Regions from separate parts of the Pseudarthrobacter sp. CC12 genome, predicted to be linked through region 3. Evidence: riboswitches for the same ligand, from Rfam matches in the RefSeq annotation. Region 3 holds a riboswitch; each other region holds the start of a gene.

Region 1 (3,443 bases), on a different contig from region 3:
CTTTGCACGCTGTGGCACAGGCCTGGAGCACCGCGCGGGTGACGTTGGCATCAAAGGCGGTGTGGCGGGAGAGGACGTTTGCCGTGACCGCGCAGATGTCTGCACAGTCAAGATCGGTGCGGATGCATTTGGTCAACTCGGCGACCATGTCTTCGCCGAGGCAGGCATCAGCGCAGGCGGTACAGGCCTGTGAGCAGTCAAAGCACGCTGCAATGCATTCGGCGAGCATGTGCTGATCGATGCCGCCAAGATCCTTCGGGTAGGCATCGAGCATCTTGTGGGTGCTTCCGTGTGTCATTTCTTTCTCTCTTTCCAATACTGAACGGGAGGAACCTGGTGCGGAGACCGGCTGATGTTTCTGATGTGCCGGCTGTTTGGCTGATGTTCTCTCTCGGGCCTCCTTCTGATCGCTGAAGGCAGGACCCAAAGGGCGGCCGCACGCGGTGTTTACGCCAGCCTGGTCGAAGGGTGCCACTTGCAGGCCCTATGGCCTGGCGTTCGCGCGGCCGGACGTGGAGAACGTGCCCTTTTATGTCCGACTGACAGACAGTTGAGTTAGGGTTAGCGCCTGCCGGCTCAGCGGTGCTTGGGGCCTGTTAGCGATGTGGGATGCCGGGGGCCGGGCGCGCGGACCCGCGAAATCAGGGAGGAGCACTCCGGGCCTTGGCTGCGCCGCGTCGGTCACAGCAACGGGCCACGACCGTGGACTGACTGACCGGGTGTCTCCGGCCTCGTGGCACCCGCTGCGCGGGACCCCGCGGAGCACGTCGGAGGCGGATTGGGCTCCGACCGGCGTCACTCTGTCCGAACGTCCCCGAGGATTCTCCTGTCCCCCGGGGATCAAAGTCTGGCGCTGGCGCTGTGCGGCGGAGTAAGGGCTAGGGTCGGACACCCCCACCACGTGGGCCTGCCCATTACAGAAGGCAACTGGCCCGGCCACTAGGAGGACGATCACGAGGCAGGAAAGGACAGCCCGCAGCGCCGCAAGCCTGCGGACCAGCAGTGGAGGCGTCGAACGTTGAAGGGCCATCTGGTCTCTCCTGGGGGCAAGTCTCGCCCAGCGTATCCTTCCGGTGCCCCGCCAGTCACCATCCCTGCCCCCTTAAGCCCGGAGCGCCTTTGATAACGGATTTGTAACCTACGCCGACGCTTCGCTAGAGTCGCACCAACACATACCCCCAACGGGTATGGATGTGACCGCTTCGCCAAACCCCGCCGGCGGTCCGTGATCCTGATCTTTCTCAGGCGGGGGCGGAGGACCCACATACGGTGTGCCATGGTGCACCTTGGGGTGAAGCCGGCCCTGTGACCACGCGTCCCAATCGCGTCCTGCAGGGCAGCCGGACAGTCCACTCGTCCGAATCCGACAGCTAACTTCGCCGGCGCCGAGAGGACCGCTATCTTGTCTGCCCAGCCAAAACACGGCCGTCGCCGCGCACTTCCGGCCGCTGCCTCAGCACGCCGCCCGCCGTTCTTCCGTGAACCCACGTTCCGGCTCCGCAGCCAGCAGTTCGGCCTAACAGCAGCCGTCACGGGAATGATCGCCCTCACTGCCCTGTCCGCGGCGCAGGCAGACCCCGGCAGCCGCGCTGCGGCCCAGCCCCGGCCAGCCGCCGTGGCAGCCCCGGCCCCGGAAACGGCGGTCACGGCAGCAGCCGACACTGTCCTCACATTTGACCGCCCGGAGGTGACCTCCCAGCCAGCGCCTGCGCCCGCTGCGCCGGCGCAGCCCGCAGGGGCGGTCAAAGCACCCGAGGTCGCCCACGCCCCGGCATCCCCTTCCAAGGGGTTGCGTGCCCCGCTCGCGTCGATTAACGTCAGCTCCCCCTTCGGCTTCAGAACCAGCCCGATCACCGGGGCCGCCGCGGAGCTGCACACCGGAATCGATTTGACCGGTGCGTGCACGACGGCGGTCTTCGCCGCCGGTTCCGGCGCCGTCACCGAGGCCGGCTGGAGTCCGTACGGCAGCGGCAACCGGATCGTCGTCGATCACGGCAACGGACTGAAGACCACCTACAACCACCTGTCCACTATCGGTGTCTCGGTCGGGCAGTCCGTGGCTCAGGGCCAGCAGATTGCAGGGGTAGGCACAACCGGTGCCTCCACCGGCTGCCACCTTCACTTCGAGGTCATGGTCAACGGCCAGACCGTCGACCCGGCTGCCTTCATCTAAGAGGTAGATGGCTGCGCTGACTGCTGTGAAAAGCGGCAGCCGCGCAATGAAGCGGTACAGTAGCGGGTGCGTCCTGCACCCTGTTTCTCTGCGGTCCTGACGGACCGCGCTCAGCGGGCTCGGGCGGATTACGCACGAGGGCCATCTGCGGGCGCCCACACAACGAGCCGGACAAAGGACTATACAGTGCAAATCCCAATTGTTGCCGCGGGTCTTTACGCCTTGGCTACGACGCCGGCCCCGGCTCCAGGCAACGAGGGTCTGAGGCCAGGGCTGGACGCGGATCAGGTAACTCCCGGATTCCTGGGTTTCGCGATGACGGCGTTCATGGTCATCGGAGTTGTCCTGCTCATGGTTTCCATGACCAGACGAATCCGGCGTGTACGTTACCGAGCGCAGTTCGAGCAAGGAAGCGAACCCGTTTCGGAAGAAACGGATGATGCCCGCAGCCAGCCTGGGGTCAACGAAACCGAGGCGACCAACGGAAGCGGACCGGGCGGTGAGGGCCCCGGACGGGGATGAGCCCGCGGCTCCCGCGGCAGGCCGTGTCGCCCAGGTACCCGGTTGGGTGGTTCCTCGCTCAGCACATGGCCGTGAAGGCCATGGCGGGCGTAGCCCCGGCCGGGGGAACTGAGTGCCTGTTGGTGCTTGGCCTCACTTTGCCGTAGTGACGATCAGGACAAGACGGCCAGCATGATGTCTGCGCCCAGAATCAGGGTGCACACCACAATGGTCAGTGTTCGCCCCCGCCGTGTGCGGGACTCCACCCGCAACGGGAAGAGCAACTGCCGGCCCAGGGTGTAGACCATGATGGAGCCGACGAAGACCAGCCCGGGAATGCTCGGTGGCCCTGCCAGCGTCACGGCCAGCGTTCCGAGGCCGATCAGCAATGACAGAAACGCCTCATAGAGCTGGACAGGGTACCTAAGCCGTCCTACCCGACGGTCCGAGGACCATAGCCCCCATCGCGAGGCGGTGGGGCGCCCGTAACAGCACCCGCTAAAGAAACATCCGGTCCGACCCAGGGTCATGCCGAAGAAGAGTCCGACCGCCGTCGCGTCCAGGATCCGGCCCGTCGGCAATCCAACGACCAGCGACCCGACGATGATGGTGGCCAGCGCACCGGCCAGGAACCCCTGGATGCACGCACCGGTTTTGAAGAACCCGCTCAGCGGCTGGCGGTTCAGGGCAAGCGACCAGAGCCGGGCACACACCCCGCCAACCGCGTTGGCCAGTACGGTGAGCCACACAGGAACTGCCGGGTCAATGC
Region 2 (3,443 bases), on a different contig from region 3:
GCGCCCATCAGCATCGCGGCCGGGATCACCGGAGCTATTGTGCTGTTCGCCATCATTTTCGTAGTGCTGGTCCGCTCCACCCCGACAATCCAGGTGACCGGGTCAACGCTGCGTGTGGGCCGGGCCACGATCGAACGGAGCTTCGTCGGCACCACGACGGCGTTCCGCCGCGCCGAAGCGACGGCGGAACGCGGCACCCGGCTCAATGGCCTGGCGTTTCTGTGCATCCGTGGCTGGGTGGATCCGGTGGTCCGGATCGAGATCACCGATCCCTCCGACCGGACCCCGTACTGGCTGGCGTCCACCCGGCACCCCGACCAACTGATCGCGGCCCTGTCAGCCCAGCGGCACTAGGAGCCTGCTAATCGGCGGATGTGGGGCGCGTCGGCTGGACTGGTGGGCGTGGCGGTTGAGACTGGTCTTATGCAGGGACGCGAGGATGCGCAACGCGGGTATTTGGATGTGGAAGCGCTGGCCGGGGAGTTGTTGGCTCCGGGCAGTATCTTTGCTTTTCTGGCCAGGCATCGGGGGCGCTTGTTTCCGGATTCGATGATGGAGGACCTGTTCCCGTCGCGGCGGGGCCGGCCCTCCGTTCCGGCGCCGGTGATCGGGCCGGTGCTGGTGTTGCAGGCACTGCAGGGCCTCTCTAACCCGGAAACCGCCGAGGCTTTGACTTTCGATCTGCGTTGGAAGGCCGCATGCGGCTATGGGCTGACGGGCCACTCCGAGAACTTATAGATCGCTTCAACATTCTTCGACACGGGAAGAAGCAGCACACTGTCCTACATTTGACAACTGTTCCAAGCAACAGATCCGGCGTCGCCAGACCATGGATCCCAGTTCCCAATGACGGCGTTCGCAACATCGGGATTGATTGTCACGGACGACAGGAAGCACTCAACCCATCCCGAACGACCACTCGATTACTCCAAGGTCGCTTCCGTGACTGAGCCAACCCTTCGGCGTAGTCCGCGGCGCATCGTTCGCGCCAGATGCTCTTCCCACCGGGCGCAGTGACGTGCCGTTCCGGAAGATAACGGATTTATTACCGTCGGATTTCTCGACTAGTATTTGACCTCAAGCATCGATACCAAAGCGTTACCTGATCCGGAGCCGAGCTCTGCCAGCGGATCAGGTGCCCACGAGTCACCAACTGGCAGAGGCGGAGGAACCACAACCGGCAGTCGCAGGACTGCCTCGGGGTGAAGTCCGTCAGCAGCAAGCCCACTTCGAGCCAAGGATCCTCACGGGATACCTCTGCGCAAAGTGCATGTTACGGCGGACCGGGTCTTTGAACTCTCTGATCCGAATCCGACAGCTAACTTCGCAGGCTATCCAGAGAGGAAAAAGTCTTGGCCATGCAGTACTCCAGGGGCCGCCGACGCGCGACAGGCCCCGCTCCGGCGCCCCGGGTGGCCGAGGCTCATACGGCGGAGAGGCCCCGCGATCCGCACCGCGAAGCACGCCGCCGCCGGGGGCCCTTCCGCCAGATCACTGATTTCGCCGGTGCCAGTGGCATGGGCCAGAAGGCCGGCATCGCGTTGGCAGCATCGGGTCTGGTACTCACCGTGAGTGTTCCGGTGACCGGGCCGATGATGGCAGCACAGGAACAGGGTGAGCCCTTGTCTTCCATTGCCGCCGCCGCGCAGCCTGAAATTTCCGCCGCGCCGGGAGCGCGGATCGAGTTCAGCCGGTCCGCCGTTGGCACCCGGGCGGACCCGGACGGCAAGCTGAAACAGCTACTCAGTGCCCAGTCGGCCGGTTCCATCACCCGCGCAGCCTCCGCCGGAACTCTCGGCGCCCCGCTCGCTGCAATGACCACGGTTTCGCCGTTCGGGAACCGGGTCAGTCCCATCACGGGCGGCTCAGGGGACTTCCACCGGGGACAGGACCTTGTGGCGCAGTGCGGCACTTCCGTCCTGGCCGCTGCCGCAGGCACCGTCACCTTCGCAGGTTGGCACCCGTATGGCGGAGGAAACCGCGTGGTCGTGGATCACGGCAATGGCCTGAAAACCACATACAACCACCTGTCTTCCTTTAACGTGACCCAGGGTCAGAAAGTGTCCCGGGGGGACATTGTGGCCTTCAGCGGGACCACGGGCGCTTCCACCGGCTGCCACCTCCACTTCGAGGTGGAAGTCAACGGTCAAGTTGTCGACCCCAACGGCTGGCTCTAAAGCCTGATGGCAAGCTCTCAAACCGTCGTGAGTTGCCGTGACCTGAATGTGACATACAAATCCCGGATGCTCTAGCGCGATGGAGGGCACAGGCGGACGCCCGCTTCCGGGCCACCAGAGACTGTGGTTTCCAACGACCGTGCACCTTCGGCCGAACACGTTCAGCACGGATTCTGCGGTTGGTGAGCCCCGATCTGAGGTTGCCTTCTGCCTGATCCGTGAAGGTTGGGCGATAGGTGTTCTGCTCTGTTAGGCCCTTGTGGGAGGTGGTGTGCGTCGGTCGAAAAGGTTGAAGATCAGGTTCGCCAGAACGGCGGGAATGTAGGCGGCGATCAGAAGGTCGTGGGGGCGGGCCATAGAAAGCAACCAGGTGATTGCCGCGCCTGCTATCGCGGCGATTGTCAGGACGCGGTACTTCCATTTCAGGCGGGTCAGGACCATAGGTTGGCCGGCGGACCGGCCCCTGATCAGGTAGCCGGCCATGACGATGATCAGCACGGCGATGGCGGGTATCAGGGCGGTAGTTTCGAACTGCCTCACCGCGCCGGTGGCTTCCGAAACCCGGGCGATGGCCACGCTCGCACCGGCCAGGACCAGCATGATTAGGGAAGCCATCCACCGTGCCCTGCGCTGCGTATCAACACCCATTGCCCCATGCGACGCCCCCCTCATGTGGTTTGTCAACAAGAGCAGAGCACCAGGTACGGGATAATGGGGCCATGGCCAAGACCCCCGCCCAGCGGATCAGGAAGCACGGCGCCAAGGCCGTAGTCCCCGAGCACGGGCTGCCCCCGGTTATTTCCTCACGGACGCCGCAGAGGGCCCAGAGCAACAGCAACCTCATTGTGATCGCCGGCGTCGTGGCCAGCGTCTTCCTGTTCTGGTACCTGCATCTGCTGACGCTGAACCAGATGACGCAACTGTCCAACGGACTGGCCATGCCTGATTCGCTGATCGGCGGGTTCTCTGCCGACTATGCCGCCCAGCTGCACGCAGCCATGGACGACGATGCCCGCGGCCAGCTGAACTATGTCCACAAGACTGCCGGCACGCTGTTCCCCCTGATTTTTGGCTTAAGCTGGCTGCTGCTCATCGGCACCAGGGTCACGAAGAAGGAATTCCGCTGGGCCTTGTGGACGTTGCCGCTGCTGTTTGCCGTGGTGCGGTTGTGGGGAAACGTCACCATCGACGCGGCGCTGGCGCCTACGGTTCCCGACGCCGGCGCCGTGGCCCTCGCATCGGCGCTCACGGTTGCGGGGTGGGTGC
Region 3 (3,443 bases):
AAGTCCTACATCGTTCCCGGGCTGGGCGATGCCGGCGACCGCCTCTACGGCATCGCCGGGTAGCCACCTGCCTCCGGACGGGACCTGTCGGGGAGGGACTGTCTTAGACGGCTTTCTTTTTGCGCTGGGCCTTTTCGGACCGGCGCCCCGCCGCTAGCCTGTGCGGATGGACTGGAAACTCGAACTTGTCTTTGTCCCTGTCTCCGACGTTGACCGCGCCAAGGACTTCTACGTCAACAAGGTGGGCTTCAACGCCGACTACGATGAGCGGCCCTCGGACGACCTCCGTTTCGTGCAGCTGACGCCGCCAGGTTCGGCCTGCTCCATCTGCATTGGCGAGGGGCTGACGGACGCACCTCCCGGCACCGGGTCAAACCTGCAACTGGTGGTCAGCGACATCACCGCGGCGCATGACTTCCTGAAAACCAACGGTGTGGACGTCAGTGACGTGGACGTCCAGGACTGGGGACACTTCGTGTACTTCGCCGATCCGGACGGCAACAAGTGGTCTGTCCAGTGCATACCCTGGCGGAACGCCGGGGCAGGCGCGGCGCCAAGCTCTGCACCTTAAACCAGTGAGGGCCGCATCCCCGGGGATGCGGCCCTCACTGCGCGGTAGTTCCCTGCCGGGCCCCACTCCAGGGCGAACGACGGCGGGGCCAGGGACGCGTCGTCGGGCGGCCGTCAATGCTGGAAAGGCTCAGCTGAAGGTGCCGCTTCGTCGCGCCGCGGCAGGGAAATGGTGCCTAGTACCAGTTGTGCGCCAGGTGGAAGTTCAGTGCACCGCAGGGGGACTGGTAGCTCTTCTTGATGTAATCCAGGCCCCAGTTGATCTGGGTCCGGTAGTTGGTGAGGTAGTCCGCACCTGAGCTGGCCATCTTCTCGGCGGGGAGGGACTGGACGATTCCGTACGCCCCGCTGCTGGGATTGGTAGCTGTGGTGGTCCAGTCGGATTCCTTGGTCCACAGGGTCTGCAGGCACTGCATCTGGTCAGGTCCCCAGCCGAATGTGGCCAGCTGGCCGGCGGCGTATGCCTGGGCGCCGGCGGGATCGTTGACTGCGACGGCGGGTGCAGGCTCGGGGGCCGGTGCGGGTGCCGGGGCGGGGGCCGGTGCGGGAGCCGCGGGCGCTGCTGCCGGAGCCGGTTCAGCCGCCTGCGGTGCAACGCTGATGGCTGCGGGAGCGGGGCTCTCCACCGGGTTGGAGCGGATTTCGCTCTTCTCGATGCTCATTTGGGCGTCGGCTGCTGCCGTGTTTGACTGGGTGGACGACGCCGGGGTCATGCTGCTGGTGGCCTGTCCGGCCGCGCCTACCCCCACCAGTACCGCGCACGATGCCGCAAGGACGGCGGCGCGCTGGCCCAGGGTGGTCTTCTTGGCCTGCGGTTTGGCCCTGTGTTTAGCCTGCAGGCATGATTCTGCCGTGTTTTTGGACATGATTGATCGCCTCTCACACCTGCGGAGTTAGCTGTCGGGTTCGGATGAGGGCATCCGGCCGTACGGAATGAAAATCACGTACTGGCTTAACCCCAAGGGCAGTCATTGCCCGGGACGGTGGGTCCCCCGCCTCTGCCGTTGCTCAATCGGAATCCGGGGAAGCGGCAGAGCTTGGCGTCAACCCGGGATATGCGGCCCGAACGGAAACCGCACCCAATCGACGGTACAGGAAGATTAAGCAGAAGTCACATTTAGGTAACGGAAGTCGCGGATTCCGCGCGTCGGTTTGCGGCCGCACGCGCTGAGGACCGGCTAAACGGAAGCAGTCCAGCCCGCCGGGGACTTCCGGTCCGGGCCGGACTGCCTCGCTACTGGCCTGCCAGGGCGTACACCGTGGTGCCACCGATGCTCTGCGACTGGAAGTTGGCGGCCACCCACTCAGCGATCTGCGTTGCTGCATCCGAGCCGCTGGTGGAGCGCATGGTCCCGCCCGCGATGAAGAAATGGATCTTTCCCTGGGACACCAGCTCCTGGAACTGCGCCAGCGTGGGGGAGGGATCGGTGCCGTTGAAGCCGCCCACCGCCATGACTGGAAGTTCGGTTGCCAGCTGGTAACCGGCGGCGTTGTTCGAACCCACCACGGCCGCAGCCCAGGTGTAGCTTGAGGCCCCCGCCCGGAGCGCGGTGACCAGCCCGGCCGACGGCGTGGGGGCACCCAAGAGGCCGCCCATCCCTCCACTGCGGCCCCTGGCAAACCCTGTGCCGCCTTGGGTACCTGGCTGCCGGAAGCCCTGTCCCTGCGTGCCCTGTCCCTGCGTGCCTTGGGCTGTGCTGCCTGTTCCACTGGGGCCGAATCCGTTCCCGTTGCCCCCGGTGCCGCCGGGCGCTCCGCCCGGGCCCGTACCGCCCGGGCCCGTACCGAACCCTGACGTGGGGCCTGCGCTGACGATTGCCCCGCTGTGCGCCGCCGATGCCGTGGAGACGGAGTAGGCAAGCGGCCCGGCGAGCGACGCAGCAACGGCCAGCACCGCCGTCGTCCGCTGGAGGGAGCGGCGGCCCAGGAACCGGTTGAGGCCCACTCCGGCGGAAGCGGCCAGCCCTGCCGCCAGCACCAGCCAGCGCAGCCACGGACCGTAGGCCGAGGTGGTGCCCAGCAGGGAGAACGCCGTCAGGGCTGCCGCTGCCACCGCCGCCGCGAGCGGGATGGCAGCGGCCAGCTGCTGCCTGTGCTGCCACAGGAGAACAGCGCCCAGGCCGGTAAGTGCCGCAATGCCCGGCGCCAGCGCCACCGCGTAGTAGGGGTGGATGATGCCGGCCATGAAGCTGAACACCAGGCCCGTCACCAGGACCCACGAGCCCCAGGCCACCACCGACGCACGCACCGGATCCGTCCGCGGCGCCCGTCGGCCCACCCACAGCAGGCCCGCCGCAAGGATCAGGGCGGAGGGCAGCAGCCACGCTATTTGGCCACCGAACTCGCTGTTGAACATCCGGAACAGGCCGGGGACGCCCCAGCCGTTGCCCCCGCCCACGCTGCCCGTTTCGTCGCCCGTCAGCCGCCCCAATCCGTTGTAGCCAAGGGTGAGTTCCAGGATGGAGTTGTCCTGCGACCCGCCAATGTAGGGCCGCATGCTGGCAGGCGTCAGCTCGACGGCCGCGAGCCACCAGCCGGCGGAAACAACCAACGCCGCCCCTGCCGCGGCCAGCCGCAGGAGGCGCCGGCCCAGCCTGCCCGGCCCCGCAACCATGTAGGCCAGGGCGAACCCGGGAACCACCAGCAGGACCTGAAGTTGCTTGGCCAGGAAGCCGAAGCCCAGGAACACGCCGGCCAGCAGGAGCCAGCGGGGCCGGTCCTCCTGGATTGCACGGAGGATCCCGTACCCGGCGGCAGTCATGAGCAGCACCAGCAGGGCGTCAGGGTTGTTGAACCTGAACATCAGCGTGGCAACCGGCGTGAGGGCGAGGACGGCAGCGCCCAGCAACCCGGCCCGGTGGGCGACGGTGTGG
Region 4 (3,443 bases), on a different contig from region 3:
GACGTCGGTGGACGCTACGCCTACGCCAACCAGCCGGTCCTGGCCGAATGGAACCTGGCCCGGCTCGCCGAGGCCATGCTCCCGCTGATTGACCAGGACCAGGAGAAAGCCGTGGCCCCGGCGGTGGAGGTCCTGGGCGGTTTCCGGGGCCAGTACAGCAAGGCATGGACCCGCGGGATGGCGGCCAAGCTGGGTCTGGACGGCGTCGATGAAAGCGGCGCCGCCGGGGCCTTGGTGGATGATGTCCTCGACATCCTGAAGGACGGACCCGTGGACTACACCCTGTTCTTCCGCAACCTGGGTAAAGCCGCCCGAGGGGACCGCCGCCCCGTGCGCGGCATGGTCCTTGACCTTGCCGCCCTTGATTCCTGGGTGGTGGGGTGGCAGGATCTCCAGCCGGACGCTCAGCTGATGGACAGCGTGAATCCTGCGTACATTCCCCGGAACCACCTTGTGGAGGAGGCGCTGTCCGCAGCCACCGGAGGGGACCGGGCTCCGCTGCAGCAGCTGCTGGCAGCTGTCAGCCACCCCTTCACTGAACGGCCCGGCCTGGAACGCTATATGCAGGGACCGCCGGAGGACTTCGGCAGCTACATGACGTTCTGCGGGACCTGACCGCGGCGGCGCGGCGGGTGCGTTAACGACAGGAGGGTGGCAGCCGGTTTCCCGGCTGCCACCCTCCTTCACAGTCGGCACCGCCATGCGGGCCCGACCGGCAGGGACTAGGCTACGCGCACTGCGGAGTACCCGCCGAGCCAGCTGATGGAGTGCACCTGCGTGTCGAAGCCGTTGACGCCGCCGCTGACAACCTGGCCGTTGCCTGCGTAAACGCCCACGTGGCCGGAGGTGATGATCAGGTCACCGGGGGCGGGAGAGCCCACCACCGTGCCGTACTGGAAGAACTGGGTGGGGGCCAGGTCGCCTACGGACTTGCCGACGGAGCGCAGTGCCTTCTCAACCATCGCGGTGCAGTCCTGCTGGACACCCAGCTGGCTGTAGGCCGAGGCGAGGATCGCCGCGCCGGTGCCGGTGCCCGTAGTGGAAGCCACAGGCGTTGCCGAGGCGTAGGACATGTTCATGCCGGTGTTGGCCGGTGCGGTGGCGGCTGCCGCCTGCACGGGTGCTGCAGCCGGGGCCGGTGCCGGCGCTGCGGTGTAGCCGGCGCCGGGAATCTGGATCTGGTCGCCCGGGTAAATGACCGAGGACAGGCCCAGGCCGTTGGCGGACAGGACGTCATTGAGGTTGACGCCGTACGCCGCGGCGATGGCGCCGAGGGTGTCGCCGGAAACCACGGTGTGGACGTTCCCTGCTGCTGCGGCAGGGGCTGCAGCAGGTGCTGCGGCGGTGGCCTGCACACTGGTCTGCTCAGTAGTGTCCGGTGCGGTTACGCCAGCGTGGGCCGGAGCGCCCACGCCGAACGCAATGCCGGACGCTGCTGCCACAGCGAGCGCCGGGCGGCCCAGGGAGCGGGCCTGCGACTTGGCTGTTACGGCGAGGCCCTCGAGCACAATGGAGCGGGCCGGAGTCGCGCGGTGGCGGGCTGAAATGGAATTTTTTGACACGGTTGATCGCCTCTCCCATGCCTGCGGGGTGAGCTGTCGGGTTCGGGCTGGAGATACCCGGCCGGGAGCGGCCCCGCGATGGAGGGAGGCGCTGCCGACTTAACCCCTAGGCCACATGTGGCCGTGGAAACTTGGTTCCCCCGTCCCTGCCAACTGGAGCGGTTGGATCCCATGGTCAGCGGCAGGGCTCGGCATACTGACGGGAATGTCCCGTCTGAGAGGGACACCTGACGACCCTAACCCATGGGCACGGCGATTGTCACATTTAGGTAACATACGAGGCTGCCCTCTCGAATTGCGCAAACGTGTGGACGATAAGCCTGCTTCCCGCCTGACCTCGACTGATGGCGGTGGCTACCGTCCAAGTAACAATGTGGAGACGGCTTCCTGCGTGCCCCTCCAATCCGCCGGTAAGCTTCGGGACTATGCCCCTGTTCGTGACCACCGCCAGGTTCCCCGTACTGGGGGGCCTGGCGGCTGTTGCCCTGGCCGCCACCGTTGTCCTTCCGGCCACTGCCGACGACCCGCCCCCAACCGGCGGGTATCCTTCGTGGGCAGACGTGCAGGCGGCCCAGTCCTCGGAAGCTTCGAAGGCGGGGGAGATCACCATCATCAACGGACTGCTGTCCCGCCTCGAAGCCGAGTCTGAGGCGGCAGGGGAAGCCGCCGTGCGCTCGGCGGCAGGGTACGCTGCCGCCGACGCCGGGCTCCAGGCAGCTTCTTCCCGCCTCGAGACCCTTTCCGCCCGGTCCGCCCACGCCAACCAGGAGTTGGCACGTTACCGGAAAGACCTCGGCGCCCTGGCTGTCGAGTCCTACAAAACCGGCGGAACCAACACGGGGTTCTTCGTGGCGCTGGATGCCCTGGGAACCAACAGCGTCCAGGGGCTCAACCTGGTCAAGCTCGTTGGGGACAAGACTGCGGCCCTGGTCACCAAGGCGGCGGCCGCTGAACAGGCAGCCGCCGCCCTTGCCGACCAGGAGAAGGTTGCCAGGAGCGAGCGGGAGCGGCTTGCCGCGGAGGCGAAGGCAACGCTGGAGTCCGCCCGCGCGGCCCAGGATTCGCTGGCCCGGCAGGTGGCGGAGGAACAGCGGCATGGCGGCGAGCTGACAGCCCAGCTCGCAGCCCTGAAAGGCACGACGGCGGCCCTTGAGGGTGAGTACCGCCAGGGCCAGGCGGCGCAGGCTGCCTACGAGGCGGCCCAGGCGGCCAAGCGCGCCGCCGCGCAGGAGCAGGCCCGGCAGCAGGCGGAGGCCGAGGCCAGGGCCTCCGCCGCGGCGGCGCAGCAGCCGAAGGCACCCGCGCCCGCGGCAAACCCGGCCCCGGCAGGTCCCGTCCAGCCCGGCGGTGTCCAACCCGTTCCGGTCCCTCCTCCCGCTGTCGATCCCGGGCCGGCCGCCCCGGAGGCGCCGGCCCCGCCGGCTCAGCCCGCCGTCGTCGTTCCTTCCGTTCCCGGCGGTGCGGTGAACGATCCGGCCGGAGCGAAAAGCTATGCATCGGGGCGCCTGGCCGCCTACGGGTGGGGCCAGGACCAGTTCCTGTGCCTTGCCCAGCTGTGGACCAAGGAGTCCAGCTGGCTGACCACGGCCACCAACGCCTACTCCGGTGCCTATGGAATAGCCCAGGCGCTGCCGCCGGGCAAGTACGCCAGTGCCGGCAGCGACTGGCTCACCAGCTACCGCACGCAGGTCGACTGGGGCCTTGGCTACATCAAGGACCGGTATGGTTCCCCGTGCGCGGCATGGAACCACTCCGTCGCCCTGAACTGGTACTGATTGACGCGTTAGGCTGTCCCCATGCCTGATTTCGAACGGTTCCGCGCGCTGCTCGAAGAGGAGCGGGCCCGGCGCGTGGCACTGCTGCCGGCGCTGCGGGCGGATA

What was found. Region 3 has a riboswitch for cyclic di-AMP ahead of PV772_RS09275 (hypothetical protein). Riboswitches for the same ligand answer to the same signal wherever they lie in the genome.
Region 1: another riboswitch for cyclic di-AMP. It lies ahead of PV772_RS14890 (M23 family metallopeptidase); the one in region 3 lies ahead of PV772_RS09275 (hypothetical protein).
Region 2: another riboswitch for cyclic di-AMP. It lies ahead of PV772_RS09770 (M23 family metallopeptidase); the one in region 3 lies ahead of PV772_RS09275 (hypothetical protein).
Region 4: another riboswitch for cyclic di-AMP. It lies ahead of PV772_RS21365 (LysM peptidoglycan-binding domain-containing protein); the one in region 3 lies ahead of PV772_RS09275 (hypothetical protein).

Annotation. Positions count from the first base shown of each region.
Region 1 covers NZ_JARDJH010000022.1:3,458-6,900, forward strand. Annotated here, with positions in the region: gene PV772_RS14885 (four-helix bundle copper-binding protein) at 1-298, opposite strand, end outside; cyclic di-AMP (ydaO/yuaA leader) riboswitch at 1,194-1,397, shown strand; gene PV772_RS14890 (M23 family metallopeptidase) at 1,403-2,173, shown strand; gene PV772_RS14895 (prolipoprotein diacylglyceryl transferase family protein) at 2,848-3,443, opposite strand, start outside.
Region 2 covers NZ_JARDJH010000010.1:56,180-59,622, forward strand. Annotated here, with positions in the region: gene PV772_RS09760 (DUF3093 domain-containing protein) at 1-354, shown strand, start outside; partial or broken gene PV772_RS09765 (transposase) at 424-717, shown strand; cyclic di-AMP (ydaO/yuaA leader) riboswitch at 1,102-1,348, shown strand; gene PV772_RS09770 (M23 family metallopeptidase) at 1,359-2,177, shown strand; gene PV772_RS09775 (hypothetical protein) at 2,427-2,792, opposite strand; gene PV772_RS09780 (hypothetical protein) at 2,897-3,443, shown strand, end outside.
Region 3 covers NZ_JARDJH010000009.1:82,333-85,775, reverse strand. Annotated here, with positions in the region: gene upp (uracil phosphoribosyltransferase) at 1-63, shown strand, start outside; gene PV772_RS09280 (VOC family protein) at 167-571, shown strand; gene PV772_RS09275 (hypothetical protein) at 747-1,436, opposite strand; cyclic di-AMP (ydaO/yuaA leader) riboswitch at 1,442-1,605, opposite strand; gene PV772_RS09270 (glycosyltransferase family 39 protein) at 1,805-3,443, opposite strand, start outside.
Region 4 covers NZ_JARDJH010000050.1:21,604-25,046, reverse strand. Annotated here, with positions in the region: gene PV772_RS21370 (protein adenylyltransferase SelO) at 1-615, shown strand, start outside; gene PV772_RS21365 (LysM peptidoglycan-binding domain-containing protein) at 723-1,562, opposite strand; cyclic di-AMP (ydaO/yuaA leader) riboswitch at 1,566-1,766, opposite strand; gene PV772_RS21360 (lytic transglycosylase domain-containing protein) at 1,988-3,337, shown strand; gene PV772_RS21355 (TraR/DksA C4-type zinc finger protein) at 3,359-3,443, shown strand, end outside.